Regions from separate parts of the Shewanella avicenniae genome, predicted to be linked through region 2. Evidence: predicted binding sites of a transcription regulator. Region 2 holds the regulator's gene; each other region holds the start of a gene.
The links. Region 2 encodes sigma-54, which starts transcription at its own class of promoters, with help from an activator protein. Its sites were predicted from a motif close to GTTGGCACGNNNNTNGNNT; they were not measured.
Positions count from the first base shown of each region.

Region 1: a site for sigma-54 is predicted at 2,083-2,101, ahead of JYB87_RS13470 (FlgO family outer membrane protein). Genes of this name have one in related genera too.
Region 3: a site for sigma-54 is predicted at 1,700-1,718, ahead of JYB87_RS13305 (flagellar hook-length control protein FliK). Genes of this name have one in related genera too.
Region 4: a site for sigma-54 is predicted at 1,433-1,451, ahead of flgB (flagellar basal body rod protein FlgB). Genes of this name have one in related genera too.

Region 1 is NZ_CP071503.1:3,029,909-3,033,040, forward strand. Features, by position in the region: gene flgM (flagellar biosynthesis anti-sigma factor FlgM) at 1-274, shown strand, start outside; gene JYB87_RS13460 (flagella synthesis protein FlgN) at 274-702, shown strand; gene JYB87_RS13465 (LPP20 family lipoprotein) at 827-1,279, opposite strand; gene JYB87_RS13470 (FlgO family outer membrane protein) at 1,276-1,887, opposite strand; gene JYB87_RS13475 (flagella assembly protein FlgT) at 2,193-3,132, shown strand, end outside.
Region 2 is NZ_CP071503.1:533,833-536,964, forward strand. Features, by position in the region: gene rapZ (RNase adapter RapZ) at 1-266, opposite strand, end outside; gene ptsN (PTS IIA-like nitrogen regulatory protein PtsN) at 263-706, opposite strand; gene hpf (ribosome hibernation promoting factor) at 709-996, opposite strand; gene JYB87_RS02315 (RNA polymerase factor sigma-54) at 1,023-2,501, opposite strand; gene lptB (LPS export ABC transporter ATP-binding protein) at 2,590-3,132, opposite strand, start outside.
Region 3 is NZ_CP071503.1:2,998,313-3,001,444, reverse strand. Features, by position in the region: gene fliI (flagellar protein export ATPase FliI) at 1-1,196, shown strand, start outside; gene fliJ (flagellar export protein FliJ) at 1,207-1,671, shown strand; gene JYB87_RS13305 (flagellar hook-length control protein FliK) at 1,792-3,132, shown strand, end outside.
Region 4 is NZ_CP071503.1:3,025,411-3,028,542, forward strand. Features, by position in the region: gene JYB87_RS13425 (flagellar hook assembly protein FlgD) at 1-556, opposite strand, end outside; gene flgC (flagellar basal body rod protein FlgC) at 576-998, opposite strand; gene flgB (flagellar basal body rod protein FlgB) at 1,001-1,399, opposite strand; gene JYB87_RS13440 (CheR family methyltransferase) at 1,590-2,423, opposite strand; gene JYB87_RS13445 (chemotaxis protein CheV) at 2,560-3,132, opposite strand, start outside.

The sequences.
Region 1 (3,132 bases), 1.7 Mb from region 2:
CAACTCACCTAAAACCGGTTCAGCGACCACAGCTGAAAGCACGCAATCGGCTATAGTGGCGAATAGCAAAGACTCAGTTGTTGTCTCAAGTCAGGCACAGCAGCTTCAAAGTCTACAGGGTAAGATTTCGTCTCTGCCAGACGTTGACGTTAAAAAAGTAGCGGAAATAAAAGCAGCTATTGCTGAAGGCCGTTACAAAGTTGACCCTGAAAAGCTGGCAGGCAATATTGCGCAATTTGAAGCCGATATGAACGATATCAATCTGGAGGCTTAATGCAGCTGACAGACTTGGAACAGCTTCTGAATAAGCAGACGCTCAACTTAGAGCGGCTGCTTTTTTTGATCGACCAAGAACGACAAGCACTAATTAATAGAGATGCTGACAAACTGCTCTCATTAGCCAGCGACAAATCTAGCCTTCTCGATAGCGTTAAATCACTCGATGGCGAACTTGCCAAGCATCCAGACAAAAGCGATTTCAGCAAAGAGCCTATCGCGAGCAAAGTTAATGATGCCAAAGCGTTAATGGCTGAGTGCCAAGTGAAAAATCAAGAAAATGGCAAACTGATTGAACTGTGCAGCGCCAGCATCAATCGCTTAGCCCAAGCACTGCAGATGAGCCGTAATGCCAACAGCCTGACCTACGATGGCAAAGGTAAAACCTCCACCATCGCCACCCTAGGTAACGATTTGAAAGCCTAAACTTCTCAATTGAAATCAGCTAGATTTATAAAAATGCCACGACAAACAATCGTGGCATTTTTGTGTTTGCAGGCATTTCAAGACCGAGCCGTCGCGAATCCTCTGTCACTGGAATCCTCAGACACTAAAAGTAAGTCACCGAACGAATCTCTTGTGGCCGGTTCTGCTGTTGGTATAACTGCCAAACTGTCGCAAAATCCAATTCAAGTTCTGTCACATAATGCTCGCCCGCCGGATAACTGGCTATCACCTTTGCACCACGAATAACGCCTGAAACAGACGCTTTTACCGTATCAGATTTCATCGCCCAATCGCCGACGCTACTCGAACCTTGTAAATGCTGTCCGTAAACTTGTTCAGCAAGCTCACGGTAAGCGGCAATCTTGGACGCCTGCATTGCCATCAGAACCCGCTCTGCCTGAGTTTTACCCGGCTGAGATGCTAACGGCGCATAACCGGTGGCGGTCAATGTAGGAAATTGCTCTGGCGCTACGGTTTCATACTGAACATATTTTTCCCGCATGCTGCTACATCCTGCCAGTAACACTATGGCTGCCACTAGGATCACTCTCATCATTGTTTAGCTCCCACATAGTGTGCAGTTTCAGCGCCTTGGCTTGGATGACGATACAGCAAGCCGTCTTTGGAGACGCTCGACTTGGCTTCCACGATATACCCCGGTAATTGCTGTGCTGATACAAAGGTATTAGCTGACGATGAAACATGGTTATCTGTGGTATCAATAATGCGCGCATTAATCGCCACACCAGACTTTGTCAGTTCCATCGTTGATACCAACACATGGGTGGCTGCCACATTAGCGGCAATTTTTTGCCAATCACGCGTCAGCAGATAAGTACCGTCTGCCGCCGCCTTAACAGTATCGCTCATATTGATATCAATCACTTTAAAGCCTTGCTGCTGAAATGCAGTCATCAGATCTTGTTGCAACTGCACCGCCAACGGATTCGTTTTCTCTAAGCTACTGGCGTCCACAGGTGTCGAAATCAGTAACGTCTGCGCCCCCGTAAAATCGTCGCTGTAACGGGCGAGATCGAACGTCAATTGCTCGGCAACCTGAAATAAAGGCGTTTCTTGCACAGGAGCCTCAACATAGCTCACAGCAGGTTGTGTCGATGAACACCCTGCCAGCAATGCGATTAGAGGAATTAGTTTTTTAAACATGGCTCTCTCAGCTCCTTAAAGACCAACAGCAACGCGCATTCATTTTTAATTTATCGATGAAAGATTCAGTTCGTGTTGCCACACAACAAATTTATGCGGTGAAATATCTTCACTTATATCGGCAAAATCTTGGCAAACTTAACGAGCGATTGCATCGACATAGAACGTCGATTGTTCGACATCCTGAGAATTTGTTAGCAACTGTCATGCCGATTCATGGCATAAAACTTGAATCTTGCAAAATAACCTAGATGGGCGCCTGAAAATTGGCTCCTAATCAGATCTCTTTACAGGATTTACTCAGCATGGTTCGCATAATTTCATTGTTGCTATTGATGCTAATATTGCCATCTGCCGAAGCAGCATGGGTAACCATTACCGGAGAAGCCAACATCGTCAAAGGCGATGTAAACGCCGCGCGCCAGCAAGCCATCAAACAGGCGCTAAATATGGCCGTCATCACCAATGGTGGCAGCATTAGCGCCCAACAAACCGTCACCAATGGTGTACTCAACCAAACTGCAGAGCTAACTAACAACGCGGCTTACACCAGTCTTGAAATTGTCAAAGAACAACACAAAGGCAATCGCATTGAAGTCACTATTCGAGTTGATCTGCTCACAACGCTTAACGAAAGCTGTTTGAGTAATGCTCTAAAAGCCCCACTTTATTTACCACGCGCCATCGTGTTTGACAGGCAACAACTACGCTATGGCAAGATGGAGCAATTTCCACAAGCGCTGTCGCAAAAGCTCGCCGCCATTCTCAATCAAAATTCTACCAAGGTTTACCCCAAACTGGATCTGAGCAACAGCGTTCCAAGCCATAACTTCAGCAATGAACATCGTGGCGACAGTGCCAGTTGGTTAAATCAACAAACAAACACTCTCTATATTTTATTAGCCGAAGTGGAAGACATGGCGCTGTCTGAATCACCATCCGGCGTCAGCGCTATGTGGAGCAAGCAGCAACGTGATTTTCGCTTAAAAATATCACTGGTCCACAGCATTAGCGGTGAAATGATTTGGCAAAAAGAGTATCAATTCACTACCGACTGGGACTATGACGCCAATGCCAGCGTAAAACCGATTAGCGATGCCTTTTGGCAATCAAACTATGGTGGTGCCATAGGTAACGTGTTAAATCAAGTCAGTCTCGATCTCGATGACACCCTCGGTTGCCGCCCCGCGATGGCCCAAGTTATCGCGAAACAAGGTCAACGTGTCATTTTTAACCTAGGTAGAA
Region 2 (3,132 bases):
TCGGATGCATTGAGGAAAAAACTGATGACCTCTGTGCCTTCGGGGAGTTTCGCAAGCTGACTTTCAAGTAACTTATCTTGGTTGGGTAAGTTGCGCACGTCAACACTGATAGCGACGAACTCATTGCTGCCTCGCAGATTTACTAGCAGATCGCCAATCATCTGTAATGGCAAGTTGTCAACACAGTAATAGCCCATATCCTCTAATACGCGCAGGGCTACAGATTTTCCTGAACCTGAACGACCGGAGACTATGGCCAACTTCATGCGGTGATTACCTGATAAAGTTCTTGCTCGTTCTCAGCCTTACGAAGCTGCTTGAGCACTTGTTTATCGCTTAGCTTTTCCGCCATGGCGGAGAGCGTGCTCAGGTGTTGCTGACATTGATCTGCTGGCACAATAAGTGCGAACAAAATATCCACCGGTTGATTATCAATCGCGTCAAAAGGAATGGCCTCTTCACACTTGATTAATACCGCAACGGGCGTGTCAATATCCGGCAAACGACCATGCGGGATCGCAATACCGTTACCGATTCCTGTACTGCCCATACGCTCGCGAGCCAAAAGACTTTCAAAAATGGCTTGAGAGGATAGGTCGGGATACTGGGCTGCTGCGAGATCGCTGATGAGCTCCAGTACCTTTTTCTTACTGCCCGGAGTCGCACAGGTGGTACACTCCGGCCGCAGGATGGTCCTAAGTTCCATCGTTAGTGTTTTGTCAGCTTTTCTTTGTGTTTAATGACCTGACGATCCAATTTATCAATGAGGATGTCAATGGCGGCGTACATGTCGTCGTGTTGAGAGGTTGCAAATACTTCGCCGCCGGAAAGGTGCAGCTTGGCTTCTGCTATCTGTAGTGCTTTTTCAACAGCGAGGACAATGTGGACATTATTGATCTGTTCGAAATGGCGTTCAAGCTTTGCAAATTTGCTCTCAACGTAGCTACGTAAAGAATCGGTGATCTCAAGTTGTTTTCCTGCAAGATTAATTTGCATCGTTGACTCCTCCGATTGTCGGGCTTTTAAAGGCTCTTCCGCTGATTTGACGGCGGAATTAGCATTGCTTCCCGATACTTAGCGATTGTTCGTCTCGCGACATTAATGCCTTGTTCGGCAAGCAATTGCGCCATTTTACTGTCGCTTAACGGCTTTTTAGGGTTCTCCGCGGCAACCAGCTTTTTGATGAAAGCACGAATGGCTGTTGAAGAACACTCGCCGCCATCGTCAGTACCTACATGGCTAGAGAAGAAATATTTTAGTTCAAAAATGCCGCGAGGGGTGTGCATGTATTTCTGGGTGGTGACCCGCGAAATGGTCGATTCATGCATTTCTACCGCTTCGGCAATATCGTTGAGCACCATAGGTTTCATCGCTTCTTCACCATATTCGAAGAAGCCTTGCTGAAATTGAACGATGCAATTAGCGACTTTAAGCAGGGTGTCGTTACGGCTTTCCAAACTCTTGATAAACCATTTAGCTTCTTGCAGATGACCACGAATAAATTGGCTATCTGACTGGCTGCGCACGCTACGTGCCATCGTGGCATACTGCTGATTGATGCTGATTTTTGGCATGCAATCTGGGTTGAGTTCAACCACCCAGCGCCCGTTTTTCTTCCATACCGTCACGTCTGGAATGACATATTCATCTTCAGACTCTTGGATGGTTAATCCTGGGCGAGGATTTAACGTTTGGATGAGAACGATTGCGTCACGTAACTCTTCTTCCTTAAGGCGCGTTTTGCGCATCAAGGTGCGGTAATCTTTGGCGGCGATCAGATCGAGGTACTCATCGATGAGCATTTTGGCATTGGCCAAATGCGGTACGTCGTCACTGAATTGTGATAATTGGATCAGCAAACATTCGCGTAAATCGCGCGCGGCAACTCCCACGGGATCAAAGTGTTGAATGCGCTTCAGCACGGCTTCAACTTCATCCACTTCGATATCATCTAAGCCCAGCGCTTCAATAATTTCTTCAGCTGATTGGGTTAAATAGCCACGCTCGTCAATGGCTTCAATAATCGCGGTAGCAATTGCTTCATCGGTTTCTGAAAATGGTGTGAGGTTTTTTTGCCATTCCAAATGCTCATGCAAGCCTTCGCTAGTTTCACCTTGAAACGGCATGTCATCGTCACGGACGACGCCAGATGACGTGTTGGGCGCAGCGGTGAAAACCTCGTCCCAAGTGGTGTCCATTGGCAGTTCTTCAGGGAGCTCTTGGCTATTAAGCGCATCACTGGTTTCAACGGACGAACTGTCTTCTATCGACTCTGACAGCTCTTGTTCACTGTCACGTTCGCGGTTATCCGCTTCAAGCCCCGCGTCATTGTTATCAACATCAACATCGTCATTAATCTCCAACATCGGGTTGGAATCGAGTGCTTGTTGAATTTCCTGCTGCAGCTCAAGCGACGACAATTGCAGTAGACGAATTGCCTGCTGCAGTTGCGGTGTCATAGTTAATTGTTGACCCAGCTTAAGCTGAAGTGACGCTTTCATTGTTGACTGCTAATCCCCAAAAATTATGTATTAAAACAACCACAAAGAGTTGGTAGTTTTATGAAATTTATTTGTCCCCACCACCGTACTATAGCCTGAATTGTTCCCCTAAGTACACTGCTCGCACCTGTTGGTTGTCGAGGATCTCGGCGGGTGTGCCTTCTGCAATCAGCTGCCCATGGCTGACGATGTAGGCGTGTTCGCACACATCCAGAGTTTCGCGCACGTTATGATCGGTAATCAAGACACCCAGTCCTCGAGACTTGAGTTGTTCGATGATTTTCTTGATATCGATAACAGAAATTGGATCTACGCCCGCAAAAGGTTCGTCCAATAAAATGAATTTTGGATCAGCCGCTAACGCGCGTGCTATCTCAACGCGGCGCCGTTCTCCACCCGATAACGCCATCCCCAAGCTGTCACGGATGTGGGTGATATGAAACTCTTCGAGCAGCTGTTCAAGAATGGCTTCGCGTTCTTCGTTGCTTAATCCTTTGCGGACTTCAAGAACGGCCATAATGTTATCGCGCACTGAGAGTTTGCGAAAAATACTCGCCTCTTGCGGCAGATAACCAATCCCTTTACGCGCCCGCAGGTGCATTGGATCTAAGGTCAGATCATCTTGATCAAT
Region 3 (3,132 bases), 1.7 Mb from region 2:
GTCTATGCGAAATTGAAACCAGTGAAGGCGTCTTGGATGCCGAAGTGGTTGGCTTTGATGACCAATTGCTTTATCTGATGCCTGTCGAAGAACTGCGGGGCGTGGTGCCCGGTGCTCGCGTTACCCCCAAAGGCCAACAAGCAGGTTTGAAAGTCGGTATGCAGCTATTAGGTCGGGTGCTCGATGGTAGCGGGTTGCCGCTGGATGGCCTCGGTCCTGTCACAGCAGATCAACGAACTTCTACTCATGCACAACCGATAAATCCATTGGCTCGCCGTGCGATCTCAGAACCGCTGGATGTAGGCGTGCGTGCAATTAACTCCATGCTCACCATCGGCAAAGGCCAGCGTATGGGCTTGTTTGCCGGTTCCGGCGTGGGTAAAAGTGTGCTGCTCGGAATGATGACTCGCGGTACCTCCGCCGATGTGATTGTGGTGGGCTTAGTGGGTGAACGTGGCCGCGAAGTAAAAGAATTTATTGAAGAGATCCTCGGCGTTGAAGGTCGAAAACGCTCGGTAGTGATTGCAGCACCAGCCGATACCTCGCCCTTAATGCGCTTGCGCGCCTGCGAAACATCAACCCGTATCGCGGAGTATTTTCGCGATCAAGGGTTGGACGTGTTGCTGCTGATGGATAGCTTGACCCGTTATGCTCAAGCGCAGCGGGAGATTGCCCTCGCCATTGGTGAACCACCGGCAACTAAGGGTTACCCACCATCAGTGTTTGCCAGATTGCCGCGATTGGTTGAACGCGCCGGTAACGGCGGTGACGGCCAAGGCTCCATTACGGCGTTTTATACGGTACTTACTGAAGGCGACGATCAACAAGACCCGATTGCCGATGCCTCGCGTGCGATTCTTGATGGTCACATCGTGTTATCACGTAGTTTGGCGGATTCTGGCCATTATCCGGCGATTGATATTGAAGCCTCGATCAGCCGTGTTGCGCCGATGGTGATTTCAACCGAGCATTTAGAAGCGATGCGGCGAGTGAAGCAAACGTATTCGGTGTACCAGCAAAATCGCGATCTTATCTCTATCGGTGCCTATTCTCAGGGCAGCGATCCACGTATTGATAATGCTATTCGGTTGCAACCCGCAATGAACGCGTTCCTGCGTCAGCGAATGCATGAAGCGGTTAGCTTTGCCGACAGTACCCTAATGTTGGGACAGCTGGCGGCCCAATGTCGAGTTTAGCGAGTAGCCTATGGCAAAAGATCCATTACTGACTGTGCTCAAATTGGCGCAAGAAGCGGAAGAACAAGCCGCATTGAAACTGAAAGCTGCGCAGTTGGAACATCAACGCCGCAATGCACAGTTGCAGGCGCTCAATGGCTATCGCCTCGATTACATGAAACAGTTGTCGGACAAACAAGGACAGCAGATCCGTGCTGAGGCTTACCAGCAGTTTCATCGTTTTATTCAGCAAATTGATAGCGCAATTAAACAGCAAAATGCCGTGGTTCACGATGCGGAACAGCAAAAATTACATCGACAAAAATATTGGTTGGAAAAGCAACAAAAACGTAAAGCGGTGGAATTGTTGTTAGCTAAGAAAGCCGCTGCTGCCGAAGCTAAACAGCTTAAACAGGAGCAGAAGATGACCGACGAGTTTGCTTCGCAGCAGTTTTATTGCCGTAAGCGCAATACCAATGATCTCAACGAGTATTAATTGCGCGTTACGACTGAGCTTCACGTTGGTTGGCTCGGAACTTGCTTTAATGCGTGTGAACGCCAAATATCAGCTGCCTAGCGCAGAGTCAAAACGCGTTGGGAAGCCTTGGAGGATCACATGCAGCAGTTAGCGAGCCAAATTTCATCGAGCAGTAATAATGCACCGAAGCTGGGGGCCGCGGATGGCCTGTTGTCCACGGGTAAAAGCATTGATTTTGATAATCTTCAAGAAAATCCAAGCTTTAATGAAATTTATCAACAAGCTCAAGGCAGCATAGAATCCCCTCGCAAGTCCAAAGAATTTCTCGCCCCTTATCAACCTAAGGCATCGACCAAATCGCAAGCGGCTAATGCTGTGGCAGATGCGGACGACAGCGATGCGGTAACTACGACGCTGCAACAGATTGCCCTAGGAAAAATGTTGCCGTCTGCGGCGCAACAGCAAGTCGCCACTGCTGATAATGACACTGTTACCAATATTGATACTTTTACTAATATTGACCCTGAGACTGAAGTTGCCGCGACCGAGTTAGTCCAGCAGTTGGCCGGATTATCCCCAGCAGAACAAGACCAACTGCAAGCAATGATAGCCAAATTATTGGCTCAGTTGAGCGGTGGTGACGCCGCAGAAAAGGGTGATTCTGCGCAAGATGCCGATAGAGTTGTCGCCAATAATGAGTCTGCCGAGAGTTCAGCAAAGGATGATGCAACGTTATTGGCGCAACTTAATGCACTTGTCGCCGCATTGATGCACCCTCAAGCTAAACCTTTGGCTAACGAAGCCGTTGATAAGGTCGGTGCTAATGTAAACGATGACGCCGCAGACATTAGCCTTGAGCAATTATTAGTCAATCTGGAACAGCCGATTACGGTTACTGATGCTTCATCGACTGCTGATAAGTCAGAGTCTACTGATGAGGACATATCAGCTGAAGATGGCTCAGCTTCTAGCCTGGAAACAGCAGCTACTGCCAGTGCGCTTGTGGCGGATGATCTAATCGCAACCCCAGCAGAGTCAAACCTCGCAAGTAATAATGTCGTTAAAGATCAAGACGAACACAAAATCGAACAGTTAGCCATTGCTGTGTTGAGTTTTTTGGCGCAGGCCGCAGAACAAAACGTTAGTGAACATGCGGCGCAGCCATCATCTGCAGTAAATGTAGAACCTGCGGTTGTGACTAATTCGATGGCTGACACCATTAATAAGGGCCAACAGGCATTGCTACAGATGTTGTCGCAACGACTGGCGACAACTAGCAATGCCACAAATGATGCTCCGCAAGGGCCGGCAACTGCTGTCAGTGCTGCTCAAGGGGATGTTGATTCTAGCTTTGTTGACAAGGTGATGCAGCTTGTAACCAATGCAGATGCGACTAACACCCATGCCGCAACGATGTCGCCGCAAATGAAATTCACTGCACAAATCGAGGTTGATTCGATGGCTGCCGTGAAAGATCTG
Region 4 (3,132 bases), 1.7 Mb from region 2:
CCAGTTCTTGTGCAGTACCATCCACTGTGCCGTTTGCGGTAAAGGTGTAGGTTCCCGGAGCCATTGGATTGCCCGCACTATCAGTGCCATCCCAAGCAACATCGATATTGCCGCCTGCACTGCCATCCACATTGAATGTTTTGACCACCTGCCCCGATGTATCTTTGACCGATACACGAATAATGTTGATAGGTTCAGTGGTGCTAATAACCGCTTTCAAGCTTGGATCCTCTGCCGACATGTAGGCTGTACCAGAGGGAACCAACACTTTTTGGCCAACCAATCCTGATGCCTGTAATGCTTGGCTTGAGGTCATCACGGTATTGAGATTGACGATTTGATCGTTCAAGCGGCCAATACCATCTACCGTAGAAAACGATGCCATCTGCGCAATCATCTGGTCGTTATCCACCGGATCAGAAGGATCCTGCATCGATAACTGGGTACTGAGTAACGAGAAGAAGTCCGCTTGAGTCAGACTTTGGTTATTGGTATTCACCTGCGACGTAGCAGCGCTGGCGCTTGACGTATCTAGCAGAGAATTAAGTGAGTTAATTGCCACGGTTCAATTCTCCTTATTGGCCTAAACGCAATGTTTGTTGCAGCATCGACTTGGTCGCATCAGCCACTTGCACGTTCATTTGATAAGATTGCGACGCTGAAATCATGTCGGCCATCTCTTCAACGACGTTGACGTTAGGCTTATAAATAAAACCATCGGCATCGGCCAATGGATGATCTGGTGCGTATTCTTTCTGCAACGGCTTATCACTTTCGACAATCCCCTGCACTTTCACCGAATATGATTCTTGTTGCTGTTGACCTTGGGTCGCCTTGGCTAACTCCGCCTGAAACACCGGATGGCGCGCTTTGTAGGTTTGGTCAAGACTACTGGAAACGGAATCAGCGTTGGCGATGTTACTGGCCGTGGTATTGAGGCGAACAGTCTGTGCCGACATCCCCGAACCCGCGATATTAAAGATGTTATACAGTCCCATGATTAATCTCCTCTAATCGCTTTTTTCATGCCGGAGAAACGCGCACCGAGAAACTGTAGCGACATCTGGTATTCAAGAGAGTTTTGCATAAACGCTTGCTGTTCCTTCTGCATATCAACCGTGTTGCCATCCCCAGTATCGGGTTGATCAGGCACACGAAATTTGACGTTTTGCTGCGTTAGCGTTTGTAAATCAAAATGCTTTTCAGAGGTGGCCGCCATCTTCAAGCCTTTTTGTTGGCTCATGGCGCCCTGCAATGCCGTAGAAAAATCCACATCACGCGCTTTGTAATGAGGTGTATCGGCATTGGCAATGTTGCTGGAGAGCACTTCAGCACGCTCAGCACGGATCCCCAACGTATATTGGTGAATGCCAAGTGCATTATCGAAACTGATCGCCATAAAATTTTCCTCCAACACTGAGTAGCAGAATCAAAGCAATTTATATGCCACAAAACAGCCTTGGTGATGCTAAGGACGGTCAGATTCATTGCCAGTTAAGTGACGCTGATAGAAAAGTTAGGCAATAAAAATGCCAGCCGTTTCGCAACAGGCTGGCATTCGTCATCAATAGCGCTGATAACGCGTGTGCTTAGGTTTTCTTCTGATAATAAATCCCTGGATTACAGCGGATCATGTCAAATTCATCGGTTAACCCAGCAATAGACTCAGAGGCGCCCAAAAACAAGATGCCTTTGGGATTCAAAGCGGCAGCAAATTGCCGCAAGATTTTGGCTTTGGCTTCCGGGGCAAAATAGATAAGCACATTACGGCAAAAGATGATGTCAAACTTGCCAAGTAACGAGTAACTTTCCAATAAGTTATGCGCGCGGAAATTAACTAAACGCCGCACATTATCCTTTAAGCGCATGTTGCCATTTGGCAAAGCATCAAAAAACTGACGCTTATGCTCCTCAGATAAACCCCGCGCCAATGCCAGCCCATCATATTCGGCATTTTTACATCGCTCCAGCATTGAGGGCGATAGGTCAGTCGCTTGGATTGATACTCCACCGGGTAATCCGCCCGGTTTACGTTGCTGATATTGCAGCGCTGTCATGGCTAATGAGTAAGGCTCTTGCCCTGAAGAACAAGCAGCTGACCAGATTTTTAGTGGACGGCCTAATTTGGCATATTGTGGCAACAGTTGGTTAGCCATCAAATCGAACGGGTATTTGTCACGAAACCACAGGGTTTCGTTGGTGGTCATGGCATCAATCACTTCCGCACGTAATTGACGCTCGGTAGGACGCATCGACTGCTTAACGACTTCAGACAACGAAGGTAAGCCATATTTGCCCATCAAAGGCGCTAATCGGCTTCTGACGAGATACTGCTTATTTTCACCGAGCACAATACCGCTATGCTGCTCTAAAAACAGTCTGAATTGATTATACTCGGTTTCTGCGAGCGACTTATCTTGCACCTTGGCTTCCCGTCATTAATGAACACCGCCGTTATAGAAGTGTACGCTGTCCTGCTATTGTATCGGGCTGCGTTATACCGCAGCTGAACCAGCATGACAAGCGCCACTACTATTTTAATTCAGCACCAGCGAAAACTTATAAACTGAGATGCTTGTTAACAGCTGCCGCCAATTCATCAGGGTTAAACTTTGCGATAAAGTCATTGGCGCCCACTTTCTGCACCATCGCGTGGTTAAATACGCCACTGAGTGAGGTATGCAACACCACTTTAATATGCTTAAGTTTAGGGTCATCACGAATTTCGGCTGTTAAAGTGTAACCGTCCATTTCTGGCATTTCGATATCTGAGATGATCAATGGAATTTCAGTTGAAACATTGTCCATCTCAGTGGCAATCGCCTTGAGCTTTTCCAACGCTTCGCGACCATCTTTTGCCGTATCGATCTGCAGGTTCAGCGCTTCCAGAGCACGAAGGATCTGCTTTCTAGCAACTGCGGAATCGTCAACCACCATGATGTGATACTGCTGTTCTCTATCGATGGTAAGCGCCTCATCAACTTCTTTACTGATAGCAGTCTTCACTGGTGAAATTTCATCAAGAATTTTCTCAACGTCAATAATTTCAACCAATTCACCATCTATCTCGGTGACTGCAGTCAAGTAAGAGGTGCGACCGGCCCCTTGCGGTGGTGGCATAATTGCCGACCA